DNA from 3 places in the Azospirillum thiophilum genome. Region 3 is predicted to be linked to each of the others. Evidence: riboswitches for the same ligand, from Rfam matches in the RefSeq annotation. Region 3 holds a riboswitch; each other region holds the start of a gene.
The links. A riboswitch is a leader RNA that binds a small molecule or an ion and turns the genes downstream of it on or off. The one in region 3 is predicted to bind cobalamin.
Positions count from the first base shown of each region.

Region 1: another riboswitch for cobalamin. It lies ahead of AL072_RS25295 (CbtB domain-containing protein); the one in region 3 lies ahead of AL072_RS31365 (ABC transporter ATP-binding protein).
Region 2: another riboswitch for cobalamin. It lies ahead of AL072_RS19000 (energy-coupling factor ABC transporter permease); the one in region 3 lies ahead of AL072_RS31365 (ABC transporter ATP-binding protein).

Region 1 is NZ_CP012404.1:552,151-556,354, forward strand. Features, by position in the region: gene AL072_RS25285 (ABC transporter ATP-binding protein) at 1-299, opposite strand, end outside; gene AL072_RS25290 (ABC transporter ATP-binding protein) at 292-1,059, opposite strand; cobalamin riboswitch at 1,399-1,618, shown strand; gene AL072_RS25295 (CbtB domain-containing protein) at 1,662-1,850, shown strand; gene AL072_RS25300 (CbtA family protein) at 1,860-2,627, shown strand; gene cobW (cobalamin biosynthesis protein CobW) at 2,640-3,713, shown strand; gene cobN (cobaltochelatase subunit CobN) at 3,855-4,204, shown strand, end outside.
Region 2 is NZ_CP012402.1:1,230,204-1,234,407, forward strand. Features, by position in the region: gene AL072_RS18985 (TonB-dependent receptor family protein) at 1-352, opposite strand, end outside; gene AL072_RS18990 (DUF2244 domain-containing protein) at 471-1,016, opposite strand; gene AL072_RS18995 (DUF2946 family protein) at 1,087-1,512, opposite strand; cobalamin riboswitch at 1,746-2,006, shown strand; gene AL072_RS19000 (energy-coupling factor ABC transporter permease) at 2,202-2,882, shown strand; gene AL072_RS19005 (DUF2946 family protein) at 3,064-3,486, shown strand; gene AL072_RS19010 (DUF2946 family protein) at 3,918-4,204, shown strand, end outside.
Region 3 is NZ_CP012406.1:677,785-681,988, reverse strand. Features, by position in the region: gene AL072_RS31375 (flagellar protein FlgN) at 1-447, shown strand, start outside; gene AL072_RS31370 (hypothetical protein) at 444-983, opposite strand; cobalamin riboswitch at 1,521-1,741, shown strand; gene AL072_RS31365 (ABC transporter ATP-binding protein) at 1,869-2,708, shown strand; gene AL072_RS31360 (ABC transporter substrate-binding protein) at 2,719-3,705, shown strand; gene AL072_RS31355 (FecCD family ABC transporter permease) at 3,702-4,204, shown strand, end outside.

The DNA of each region.
Region 1 (4,204 bases), on a different replicon from region 3:
CGCTCCTCCGGCACGTAGCTGATGCCGAGCCGCGGGATTTTGTGCTGGGCCATGCCGATCAGCTCCTGGCCCTGGAAGCGGATCGAGCCGGTGCGCTTGGCCATGATGCCCATGACGGCGCGCATGGTCGAGGTCTTGCCGGCGCCGTTGCGGCCAAGCAGCGTCACCACCTCGCCCTGCCGCACCTCCAGGCTGACGCCGTGCAGCACATGGCTCTCGCCGTAGAAGCCGTGCAGGTCGGAAATCTCCAGCATGGCCGTTCCCACTCGGGCGGTCTTGGTGTTCATCCCCTCAGGCATGTCCGGTCCCCATATACGCTTCCATCACCTGCGGGTTCTTCGACACCACCTCGTAGGGCCCCTCGGCGAGGATCTCGCCGCGGCGGAGCACGGTGATGGTGTCGGAGAGATGGGCGACGACAGACAGGTTGTGCTCGACCATCAGCACGGTGCGGTCGGCGGCGACGCGCTTGATCAGGGCCGCGGTGCCCTCGATGTCCTCATGGCCCATGCCGGCCAGCGGCTCGTCGAGCAGCATCACCTCGGGGTCGAGCGCCAGGGTGGTGGCGATCTCGAGAGCCCGCTTGCGGCCATAGGGCAGCTCGGCAGCGGTGTGCCCGGCCCAGGGGGAGAGGTTGACCGCCTCGATCAGCTCCAGCGCGCGATCGTGCAGGTCGTAGAGCGACGACTCCGACTTCCAGAAATGGAAGCTGGTGCCGAGCGGGCGCTGGAGCGCGACGCGGACATTCTCCAGCACGCTGAGATGCGGGAAGACGGCCGAGATCTGGAAGGACCGCACCAAGCCCATCAGCGCGATGTCGGCCGGCTTGGTGCGGGTGATGTCGCGGCCCTTGTAGAGGATCTGGCCGCGGGTGGGCGTCAGGAACTTGGTGAGCAGGTTGAACACCGTGCTCTTGCCGGCGCCGTTCGGGCCGATCAGCGCATGGATGGTGCCCCGCTTCACCTGCAGGTTCACCTCCTTGACCGCGACGAAGCCCTTGAACTCCTTCGTCAGGTTGCGCGCTTCCAGAATGATGTCGTCGTTCGGTGCGGCGTTCATCGGTCGCGAATTCTCCTCCCTTCGTCCTTGCTTTGGGTTCCCGGTGGTCCGGGGGCCGGAAGTTCCCGGCTCGGCCGCCATGCGGTGGGACGTTTCACCGATTGTTGTACGCACTATTCGTGCCACAGCGGATATCCCTTCGGTCCGGCGCATGGACCCTTTGTGTCTCCGGTGGTTTGCTCCTGTGCGCTGCCTCCTCCGCTCCCACCGTTGCACTGAAAAGTGTCGGAATCCCGGACACTCTGTCCAGCAAACATGACAGCAGTCAAAAGGTTTGTGTGCAAGATCGTCCGTGCGGCCGGGGCGTGATTGCGCACTTGCCAAACTGTGTGCGCACTGCGATGTTGACCGCCCGACGGTGCCCTGATCGCCCCTACGGACGGCGGGGATAATAGGGAATGCGGTACGGGCCTTCCGGAAAGGCCCCAAGCCGCGGCTGCCCCCGCAACTGTGTGCGGCGAGCGTCCGGTCCATCATGCCACTGACCGCAGGGTCGGGAAGGCGGGCCGCGATGCTGTGACCCGTGAGCCAGGAAACCTGCCGGCGGACCGATGGATTTACCCAACCCCGCCGGGTGTGGCGGGAGAGCAAGGACCAGCCTGATGACCACCCATCCGCTCCACGCCACCGCCGGTTCCGCGACCCGTAGCGCCGCCCGGACCTCGGTCGCCGCCTTCGCCGCGATCCTGCTTGGCAGCTTCCTGCTGTATGGCGTCGGCTTCGCCCAGCCGCAGCAGATCCACGATGCGGCGCATGACACCCGCCATTCCTTCGCGTTTCCCTGCCACTAAGCCCAAGTCATGGATCTGATCCGGCGGCTGTTCACAGCCGCTTTGGTCGCGGGCGTGCTCTCCGGCACGGCCGCTTCCGTCGTTCAGCAGGCGACGACCGTCCCGCTGATCCTCGAGGCCGAGAAATACGAGGTGGTGACCCCGCCCGTCGCCTCCCTCACTGCCCCTGCCCCTGCCGGCGGTGCCGCCGACTCCCACCAGCACGGCCCCGTGCGCGAGGTTGGCGAGGGCGTGCCGACCACGCCGGACGAGGCGATGCAGCGCATCGGCCTGACCATCGTCGCCAACCTGTTGACCGGCGTGGCCTATGCGCTGCTGCTCGGCGCCGCCATGCTGCTGGCCGGCCGGCCCGTCGATGCCCGCCGCGGGTTGGTCTGGGGTGTCGGCGGCTTCTTCGCCGTCTCGCTGGCCCCCTCCTTCGGCCTGGCTCCGGAACTGCCGGGCATGGCCGGGGCCGAGTTGGAAGCCCGTCAGCTCTGGTGGCTCGCCGCATCGGTCGGGGCCGGCATCGGCATGGCGGCGCTCGCCTTCGCCCGCAACCGGTTGGTCATCGCCGTCGCCGTGCTGATCGCGGCACTGCCCCATCTGGTCGGCGCCCCCCATCCGGAAAGCGCCGAAGGCGCTGTCCCGCCGGAGTTGGCGGCCCGGTTCGTCGCCGCCTCGCTCGGCACCGCCGCCCTGTTCTGGGCGATCCTGGGCTCCGTCTGCGGCTGGCTGATGAGCGGGCTGGCCGCCGAACCCAGCCCCGCCGCCCGGTTGCAGACCGGCACGCGTTAAGGAGCCGAACCCATGTCCGCACCTGCAAAAACGGTTGCCGGGAAAGTTCCGGCGACCGTCATCACCGGCTTCCTCGGCGCTGGCAAGACCACGCTGATCCGCGGCCTGCTGGAAAAGGCCGAAGGCCGCCGGCTGGCCCTGATCATCAACGAGTTCGGCGATGTCGGCATCGACGGCGACATCCTGCGCGCCTGCGGCAGCCCGACCTGCACCGAAGACGACGTGATCGAGCTGGCGAACGGCTGCCTGTGCTGCACCGTCGCCGACGATTTCGTCCCGGCCATCGAAAAGCTGCTGGCCCGGCCGCAGCCGCCCGAGCATATTGTGATCGAAACGAGCGGCCTGGCCTTGCCCAAGCCGCTGGTCCAGGCCTTCCACTGGCCGGCGATCAAGTCGCGCGTCACCGTGGACGGCGTCATCGCCGTGGTCGACGCCGCCGCTGCGGCGGAGGGTCGTTTCGCCCCCGATCCGGCGGCCCTGGCGGCCCAGCGCGACGCCGCCGGCACGGTCGACCACGAGACGCCGGTCGAGGAGGTGTTCGAGGACCAGCTGCTCTGTGCCGACCTGATCGTCGTCAACAAGACCGATCTGGTCGACGCCGCCGACCTCGCCCGCGTCGAGGATCTGATCCGCGAGGCCCTCGGCCACGCCGCCGGACGCGCCATCGGCAGCGGCGCCAAGCTGGTCCGCGCTTCCCAGGGGTCCGTCGATCCGCTGGTTCTGCTCGGCGTCGGAGCGGCGGTGGAGGACGACCTAGCCAACCGCCCCAGCCATCATGACGATGAGGAAGGCCACGACCACGACGACTTCACCAGCTTCGTCGTGGAACTGCCGTCCCAGCCCGATCCCGCCGCCCTGGTGAAAACCTTGGAGGATGTGGCCGCCCTGCATGGCGTGCTGCGCCTGAAGGGCTTCATCGACGTGCCCGGCAAGCCGATGCGCCTGCTGGTGCAGGGGGTCGGCATCCGCGTGCAGAGCCATTACGACCGCCTGTGGAAACCCGGCGAGGAGCGCCGCAGCCGGCTGGTGGTGATCGGCGAAACCGGGCTTGACCGCGAGGCGGTGACGGCGGCGGTTGTTGGGTAAGAATTAAGCTGTTGCGGCGTTTGCCCCCTCCCTAACCCTCCCCCGCTTTGCGGGAGAGGGGATTGCCGCCGCATCGCAAATCTACCCTCTCCCTCGAAGAGGGGGAGGGAGGGGGCGCCGCCGCCCCTGGAACATCGACTCATGCATCTGCTCGCCGCCCGCCAGGACGAACTCGACGCCGGCCCCCAGGCCGAAGATCTGGGGCAGACGCCGGCCGACCTCGTCATGCTGTCCTTTTCCGACAGCGACCTGACCGCGCTCGCCGCCGCATGGCGGACCGGCCGCGAACACCTGCCCAGCCTTCGCCTCGCCAACCTGAACCGGCTGGGACATCCGCTGTCGGTCGATCTCTATGCCGACAGCATCGTTGCCAGGGCGAAACTGGTGGTGCTGCGCCTGCTGGGCGGCAACGGCTATTGGCGCTACGGCCTCGACCGGCTGTCCAGCCTCTGCCGGGAGCGCAACATCCCGCTGGCCGTTCTGCCGGGGGA
Region 2 (4,204 bases), on a different replicon from region 3:
AGTTGCGCGTCAGGCCGGAGCCGCGGATCGACACCCGGTTGTCGACGTTCGATTTGGGCTGCGTCACGACGCCCGGCACCCAGCCGAGCACGTCCCTGATCGTGTTCGCGGCGCCGTTCTTGAAAGCCGTGTCGGGCACGAGTTCGACGCCGCCCGGCGTGCGCCGGATCAGCTGTGCCGCCTCGTCCGTCGCCGGCACGGTGAGCGACGAGCCGGCATTGCCGGTCACGGTGACCGGCGGCAGCAGGGTGGGAGGAGCGGCATCCTGGGCGAACGCCACCGACGCCGCGCTTGCCATCAGCGCGGCCAGCAAGGCCGGGCGGGTCATGGTTCTCAGAGAGTGGCTGGGCATCGGGTCTTTCCTGGATCAGGCCGGGCCGCCGCCGGCTCCGCCATGCGGTGCCGGTGCGGGCCGGGTCTTTGAAAGCGGAGCGCGCCGGGAATGACGCGGAGGGAGATGACGTTGCGGCTCAGCGCGCTGCAGGCGCGCGGCCGATGTGACGGGCCAGCGCCTTCGCCAGATCGAGCCGCTCGGGCCCGGTCAGGAAGGTGCCGACGGTTTCCGACCGGCCATGGCTGGTCAGGCGCAGTTCAGGGCCGCCGGCCCCGCCGGGAACGACCGCCAGCCGCAGCCAAGCGGTCTGCCATTCGCTGGCCGACCGCCGTCCGGAGCCGTCGATGCGCTCCAGAAGGGTGTGGTCCGGCCAGATGCGGATGCGCTCGGCCTGCCGCCGGCGCCGGGCGTCGGCGTACACGGACCAGAGGGCAAAGGCGAGGACGAGCAGGGAATAGACGGCCATCGGCCAGGCGCCGAGCCGCAGCCAGGCGTACAGGGTGATGGCGAAATAGGCGGCGAGGACACCGGCGAACAGGACGCGGCCGTGACGGGTGCCGCTGTCGTTCGGGGTGGCGACGGCATCGAACAGCGGTTCATCCGTCGTCGCCCCGGGAAGAGGCTGGACGACGGGGGCGAACGCGGTCGTGCCGGCCGCCTCCCCGAAGAGGAGATCGGGCATGCGGAAACTCCGGTCGATCGATCATGGCAGGGCGGCGGCAAGCATGAAGCCCGCTTGCGCCGCGGGGCGATCAACCGGTGACTGGCGGTGCGCGCGCCTGGAGGGTGGACAGGAACCAGCCGGCAGCGATGCGGCTGCCGGGCAGTTGCTCGGGACCATGCCGTTCGAAATCGACGGACATCGCGAACACGGCGAGCGGCGGCATGGCCAAGCCGCCGATCAGGGGGCACAACGGGCAGGAACCGCCGGACATGGCGTGTTCGGGCGCGCCGCTGTCCGCGGCGTCCGGATCGACCGGCATCCCGCGATCATCGAGCAGCACCGTCTTGAAGCCGTCCGGCGCGCAGATCACGATCCGGCTGGTATCGGCGGCATTGGCTGCCTGGATCACAGCGGGCATCCAGGCCCAGGAAACGATCTGCAACAGCAGCGCGACCGCACCGGCCAAACCGCCGATCCGCCACGCCCGTCGCCTTCCGTTCCGGTCCAGGATCATTCCACTCCGCCGACCAATCCGCCGACCACCCGCCCTGCCGTGTCCCGAAACTGTCGCGGATGCACGGCGTCGTCGCACCATAGCCCGGGCCGCCCGCGCAAGACGAGGTCATTCTTCTACCAATGACCCGTTCCGGCACCGATCCGGACAGGGCCGGACAGGGCCGGAAGACGTGCCCCCGGCCGTCCGGCCAGCCGCGGGGGAGCCTATTGACGGCGGACGCATCCTGACCTTACCGTGAGGATGGTTATGGTTCCTTGCACGTCCGCGGGCATCCCCGGACGTGCAAGGCTAAGAGGGAAGCCGGTGCGCCGCCCCCCGACCGGGGAAGGAGGCAAGACCGGCGCTGCCCCCGCAACTGTGAGCGGCGAGCCGCTTCGTCCTTTCAGCGTCACTGGCGCGTTTGCCCGCTTCGCCGCGGGCAGCGCCGGGAAGGCCCGACGAAGCAGCCTGGACCCGCAAGCCAGGAGACCTGCCTGACCGATCGAACGTCCTCGGGCGGGGTGCCCCGGCGACCGCTTGCCGATGCGATGGGTTCCCGGAGTTCCCGGCCGCCCGCACCCCCGCAAGCCGTCCGTCCGGCCCCATGCCCAGGGACAGCGCTCCTGCGATTGGGGGAATGCGATGCCGGCACCGGTCCGCGACAGCGCCCCTTTTCGACCATGGCTGATCTGGAAAGGGCACACAGCATGCACATCGAACCCGGCGTCGTCGACGGCGCCAAGATCGTCCTCAGTTACGCAACGGCGGCCGGCGCCTTCGCCCTTGCCGGGAAAATGGCGCTGGATGGAATCCGCAACGACGGCGGCGTCGTGCCGCTGGCTCTGCGCAGCCTGATCGCCACCGCCCTCGTCTTCTCCTTCTTCGAGATCCTGCCGCATCACCCGGTCGGCGTGTCGGAGGTGCATCTCATCCTCGGATCGACCCTGCTGCTGCTGTTCGGTGCCGGGGCGACGGCCATCGGCCTTGCCGCCGGCCTGCTGATCCAGGGCGTGCTCTTCGCCCCCTTCGACCTGCCGCAATATGGGATGAACGTCACGACCCTGCTGGTTCCGCTGTGGGGCATCGGCCTGCTGGCGAAGCGGATCGTTCCGGCATCGACCCCCTATGTGGAACTGAAATACTCGCAGGCGCTGGCCCTCTCCACCGCCTATCAGGGCGGCATCGTCGCCTGGGTGGCGTTCTGGGCCTTCTACGGCCACGGCTTCACCGCCGAGAATGTCGCGGAGGTCGCCAGCTTCGGCGCCGCCTATATGAGCGTCATCATCATCGAGCCGCTGGCCGACCTCGCCGTTCTGGCCGTCGCCAAGGCGCTGCACCGCTACAGCCAGGGCCCGCTGTTCAACGCACGCCTCCATCAGGGCGCCTGAGCGGATCGCGCCCGCCGGCCTGCCGGGGACGGGTTCCCGGCCGGACGGCGCCGCGCGATGTCCATGGATGTCCATGGGCGGAGTAATGTCTTGCCGGGGCTCCGGTTCCATGCCATGAGTCCCGCACAATGATTTGGCCGCCTGTTCCTTCCGGCGGTACAACCGACGAGCGACCGGGACCTTGACCCTTCCTCGCACCTTCACCGACCGCATCCGCAGCGCCGGCCTTCTGGCCGGAATTCTGGCGTTTGTCGTCCAGATGATGGTGTGGAGCGTGACGATGCCGGCCATGGCATTGGATAGCGGTTCCGGCGGATTGGAGACGATCTCCATCTGCTCCGTCGACGGCATCAGGACGATCACCGTCGATGCCGACGGGCAGCCGGTCCCGGATGACGGCGGCTCCGGCTCGACTGGCGCCGCGAAGGGGCATTGCCCGCTCTGCCCGATCATGGCCGGCGCCGGGCTTCCGCCCCAGCCGCCGCTGGCCACCCCCGCCCAAGCCATGGTGCTTGCCGATTCCCGCACCCTGCCCGGCGATGTCGTCGCGGCCGGCTGGTTCCTGTCCAGCCTCCAGGCGCGTGCACCGCCGGCCGCTGGCTGAGCCGGCGTTCCATTCCCTTCCCGTCCGCACCCTGACCGACGCCTCTCCGCCGCGTGGCCCGTAACGCCATGATTGTGCGCATGGCCGGAGTCCGTGCCCGACGGATCGAAAACCCCGGCATCTCTCCCGCGGTCGCCTGCGGCCCGTCCGAGCAAACCAAGCCTCCTCCGTGCCGGGGATCCGCCTGATCGCGGATTCAATACAAACGGAAAGGATGGCGTGGCCGCTTCTTTCCCGCTCGCATTTCTCCCGTTCCATCGACGCCCGTCCGCCATGCCTCGCGCATCCACCCCGTTCCTCTGCCTGCCCCCAAGCCTGCCGGGCGCCGCCGACGCGCGCGCCGGCCATACGCACCGCATGGGCGGAGGCCGGCTGGACTATCGGCCGGCTTGTCGGCCGGCTTATCGGCCAGCGTGCGGTCGGGGGCGGTATTGACCGCCCTTCCGGACTTCCTGCGCCTGCGCATCGGCGCGCTGTGCTGTCTGGCCCTGCTGACCGGACAAGCGCTGACCGCCGCCCTGCTGCCGCCGCCCGCCGCCCGGACCCCGCTGTTCGCGGAAGGCCTGCTCGACGACCGCATCGTCATCTGTACCGCCGCCGGCCTCGTCGTCATCGACCGCCGGACCGGCGAACCCGTCGCAGCCGGACTGCCTGGTGACGGGCGCTCCGACGACGGACATGACGGCGAACACGCGGGTGCCTTCTGCCTGTTCTGCCT
Region 3 (4,204 bases):
GGGCCGGCCGCCCCCGATCCCGGCTATGACGGCGCCACCGCGCTGCTGGTCCGCGACTTCCTCGACGCGGTCGAGGCGCTGTCGGCAGTGCTGGAGGAGGAGTCTGCCTGCATCGCCGCCGGCATGCTCGACCGGCTGGAGGTCTTCGCCCACCGCAAGGCGGCGATGGCCGAACAGCTGGAATCCTCCGTGCTGCGGGCGCGCGACGAGGGCATCCGCCTGCCCGACGATCTGCGCGCGATGACGCTGGAACGCATCGACCGGCTGGACCGGGCGGTGTCGGTCAACGCCGCCGGCCTCGTCGCCCTGCGCAAGGCGGTGCTGACCATCAACCGCAACCTGCTCGCCGCGCTTGAGAAGGCGTCGAGCGACGGCACCTATGCCCGCGACGGCCAGGCCCGCCGGCCGGTGGAACTGTCGGCCTCCGGCCTGAACGCCTCGCTTTAGCCCCGGCCCTTCACGCTGGACAGTTCGCCGGCCTGTTCCAGCTTGATGATGCTGGCGACCAGCGCGCGCTGGAAGCCGCGCGCGTCCGACGGCAGCGCCACCCCGCTGCCGGTCGGCCAGAATTCGACGAAGGCGAGGCTGCCCTCCTCCCCTGCGCCCGGCCATTCGAAGGCGACGCCCAGCCCGATCTCCTTGGTCGTCCGCCGATGATCGGTGACGAGGATGTGCGCCTCCCAATGCATGCCGCCGGTGCCCTTTTCCGCCCGCTGCTGGCTCCAGCCGCGCAGATAGTCGCGGAAGCTCTCGGACTGGCGGTCGAGCCGCACATAGCTCGACCGGTCTGTCACCGTCTGCGCCAGCCGCGTGGTGTAGCGCGCCTGGGCCAGCGCCCGCGTCACCTCCGCGCACAGCTCGTCGATCTGGGCGAAGCTGCGCCGCACCGTGTCGGCAAGGGCGGTCGCCAGGGTGGGACCGCTCAGGGCCGCCTTGCCCTGGTCCTTGCGGTACATGTCGAAAAGATCGTCCGAATCGCCCATCGCCATTCCCACGCCAGCGCCATCACCCCTATGGGCGGACCGCACCCTCCGAATTCAGCAAAAACACGTTAATAGCCGATGAAGCGGCAGTCGAAAGGGATGTGGAAAGCCCCGCCGATCTTTCCTTGCGGACCGCCCGCTCGCTCGATATGTTACGTTATAACATTACATATCGGACCGCGACGCATGACCGGGCAGCCACGAGGATGAAATACTATTTTTGCGCGCATCTCTTTGGCGACGGTTGCCCTCTCCCGCCCCGGGAGAGGGCGCAGAGCCGACGGACGCAGGCCGGACGAGCACCGAAGGTGATCGTAGGCGGAGCGCAGTCGCGAGACTTGCGAGCGACTTTGGACCCACGAAGTGGGGAGGGTGAGGGGTGGGCCAAGAGTCCCGAACCGCATGGCTTCGTGCCTAACCCCTCACCCTTCCCAAGCTGCGCTTGGGCCCCTTCCCTCTCCCGGGACGGGAGAGGGACTCACATGCGATTTCCCGGACCACACGCTGACGGACCTTGACCGCGGCGGCGGGGTCGCCCATGAATGCGGCGGTACTGGTTCTTCCGGCGGCCTCCGCCGGAAGCTAAGAGGGAACCCGGTGAACCGCGTTTCGCGGTAAAGCCGGGGCTGCCCCCGCAACTGTGAGCGGTGAGCCGTTCCGTCATTTTACGCCACTGGCGCCCTTCAGGGTGCTGGGAAGGCTGGACGGACCGGCGACGACCCGCAAGCCAGGAGACCTGCCAGCACCACAACGAATCGTCCTCGGGCGGGGTGTCCCGGTGGAACGCTTGCCATGCGTGTGGCCGGAGTCCGTCCAGGATACGCCCGCGCATGCTCCGCAAGTCGTCCGCCCGGTTCCCCTGCCCCGCAACGGCAGGAAGCACGGATGACGCCAGCGCCTTTCCCGACCGGACCATCCCAAAAACCATCACCACCCGCCGCCATCGCGGTGGAGGGGCTGGATTGCCGGCTGGGCGGCAGTCTGGGCGGCCGGACCGTGCTGCATCAGGTCGGCTTCTCCGTTCCGCCCGGCATCCTCCTCGGCATCCTCGGCCCCAACGGGTCAGGCAAGACCACGCTGCTGCGCTGCCTCGCCGGGTTGCAGGCCCCCTCGGCCGGCAGAATCCGCATCGAGGGCGAGGATCCGCGCGCCCTGCGCCCGGTGGAGCTGGCCCGCCGGCTGGCGCTCCAGGCGCAGGATTCCGCCGCCGCGCTGGGCTTCACCGTGCGCGACGTGGTCGGCATGGGCCGGCTGGCCCACCGCCGCTCCGCCTTCGCCGGTCCGGGGCCGGAGGATCGCGCCATCGTCGAGGACGCGCTGGCCCGGCTGGAGCTGACCGCGCTGGCCGACCGCCCGGTCGAACGGCTGTCGGGCGGCGAGCGCCAGCGGACGATGATCGCCCGCGCCCTGGCCCAACGCCCGCGCATCCTGCTGCTCGACGAGCCGACCAACCACCTGGACATCCACCACCGCTTCGCCCTGCTCGACCTGCTGCGCGGCCTCGGCATCACCGTGGTGGCGACACTGCACGACATCGATCTGGCGGCGCGCTGGTGCGACCGCATCCTGTTGATGAAGGACGGCCGCCTGCTGTCCGACGCCCCACCGGACGCGGCGCTGACCCCCGAGCGGCTGGCCGCGGTCTACCGGGTCGCCGCCACGGTGGACCGCCATCCCGGCAACGGCCGGCTGCGCATCGACCTCTCTCCCCTGCCGGCCACCTGACGGACCGCTCATGATCCCGCCCTTCCTCCGCGGCCTTGCGCTGGCCCTCCTGCTGGGAACGGCCGCCTGCGGTGCGCACGCCCAGAGCTACCCGGTCGAGGTCGCCAACTGCTTCGAGACCGCCCGTTTCACCGGCCCGCCCAAGCGGCCGATGGTGCACGACACCAACATGACGCAGACCATGCTGGATCTCGGCCTCGCCGACCGTCTGGTCGCCGTTTCCGGCATCGCCGGGGCCGAGCACCGGCTGATCGCCCCGCCCGGCGCCCCGCCCGGCATCGTCGCCGCCCTGCCGCGGCTGCCCGACCGCGCCCCGACGCTGGAGGCGGTGCTGTCCGCCGATCCCGACTTCCTGTTCGCCGGCTGGAGCTACGGCTTCAACGAGGCGCGCGGCCTCACCCCGGCGCGGCTGGCCGAGATGGGGGTCGCCACCTACAGCTTGCGGGAAAGCTGCATCCGCATCGGCCCGCGCGAGCCGATCAGCATGGACACGCTCTACGCCGACCTGCTGTCCCTCGGCAAAATCTTCGGCATTTCCGAGCGCGCCGAAGCGATGGTCGCCGATTTCCGCCGCCGCGTCGCCGCGGTGACCGAGCGCACCGCCGCCGCCACCGAGCGTCCGCGCGTGATGTATTGCGACGACTGCCACACCGACGGCGCGCCGCTGTCGGTCGGGCGCGAGGGCATGACCAGCCTGCTGATGGAGCTGGCCGGCGGCCGCAACATCTTCGACGACATCCCCAACAGCTATGTCCGGGTCAGCTGGGAGGAGATGGTGCGGCGGAATCCGCAATGGATCATCGTCAGCGACCACCGCATCCCGGCCGAGGCGGCGATCCGCCATCTGCTGGCCGCGCCGCAGCTGGCCGATGTCGAGGCGGTGCGCGAGCGCCGCTTCATCGTCCTGACCTATGCCGAGCAGACGCCCTCGACCCGCAACGTCGATGCGCTGGAACGGATGGCCCGCACCCTGCACCCGGAGCTGTTCAGGCAATGAGCCGCTCCCGCCTGCCCCTGCTGCTGGCCGTCCTTCTCGTGCCGTCCCTGGTCGCCGCCGTCGGCTTCGGCGCCGCGCCCATCCCGGTCGCCAAGGTCTGGGCGGTGATCGCGCACGAGCTTTGGCCGGCGCTCCCCCCGCTCCCCGACGCCAGCCGGGCCGAGCGCAACATCGTCTGGGAACTGCGGCTGCCGCGCGTGCTGCTGGGCGCGCTGGCCGGGGCCGGGCTGGCGGCGGTGGGCGCCGTGCTCCAAGTGGTGACGCGCAACCCGCTGGCCGACCCCTACCTGTTCGGCGTGTCGGCCGGCGCCTCGGTCGGGGCGGTGACCGTCCTGCTCTATGCTGGCGCCGTGGCCGGATCGGTGGGCTTGCCGGCCGCCGCCTTCCTGGGCGCGCTCACCGCCATGCTGGCCGTCTTCGCGGCGGCACGGGGCCGCGACGGCACGGTGAGCAGCGAGCGGCTGGTGCTGACCGGGGTCGCGGTCGCCTTCATCCTGCA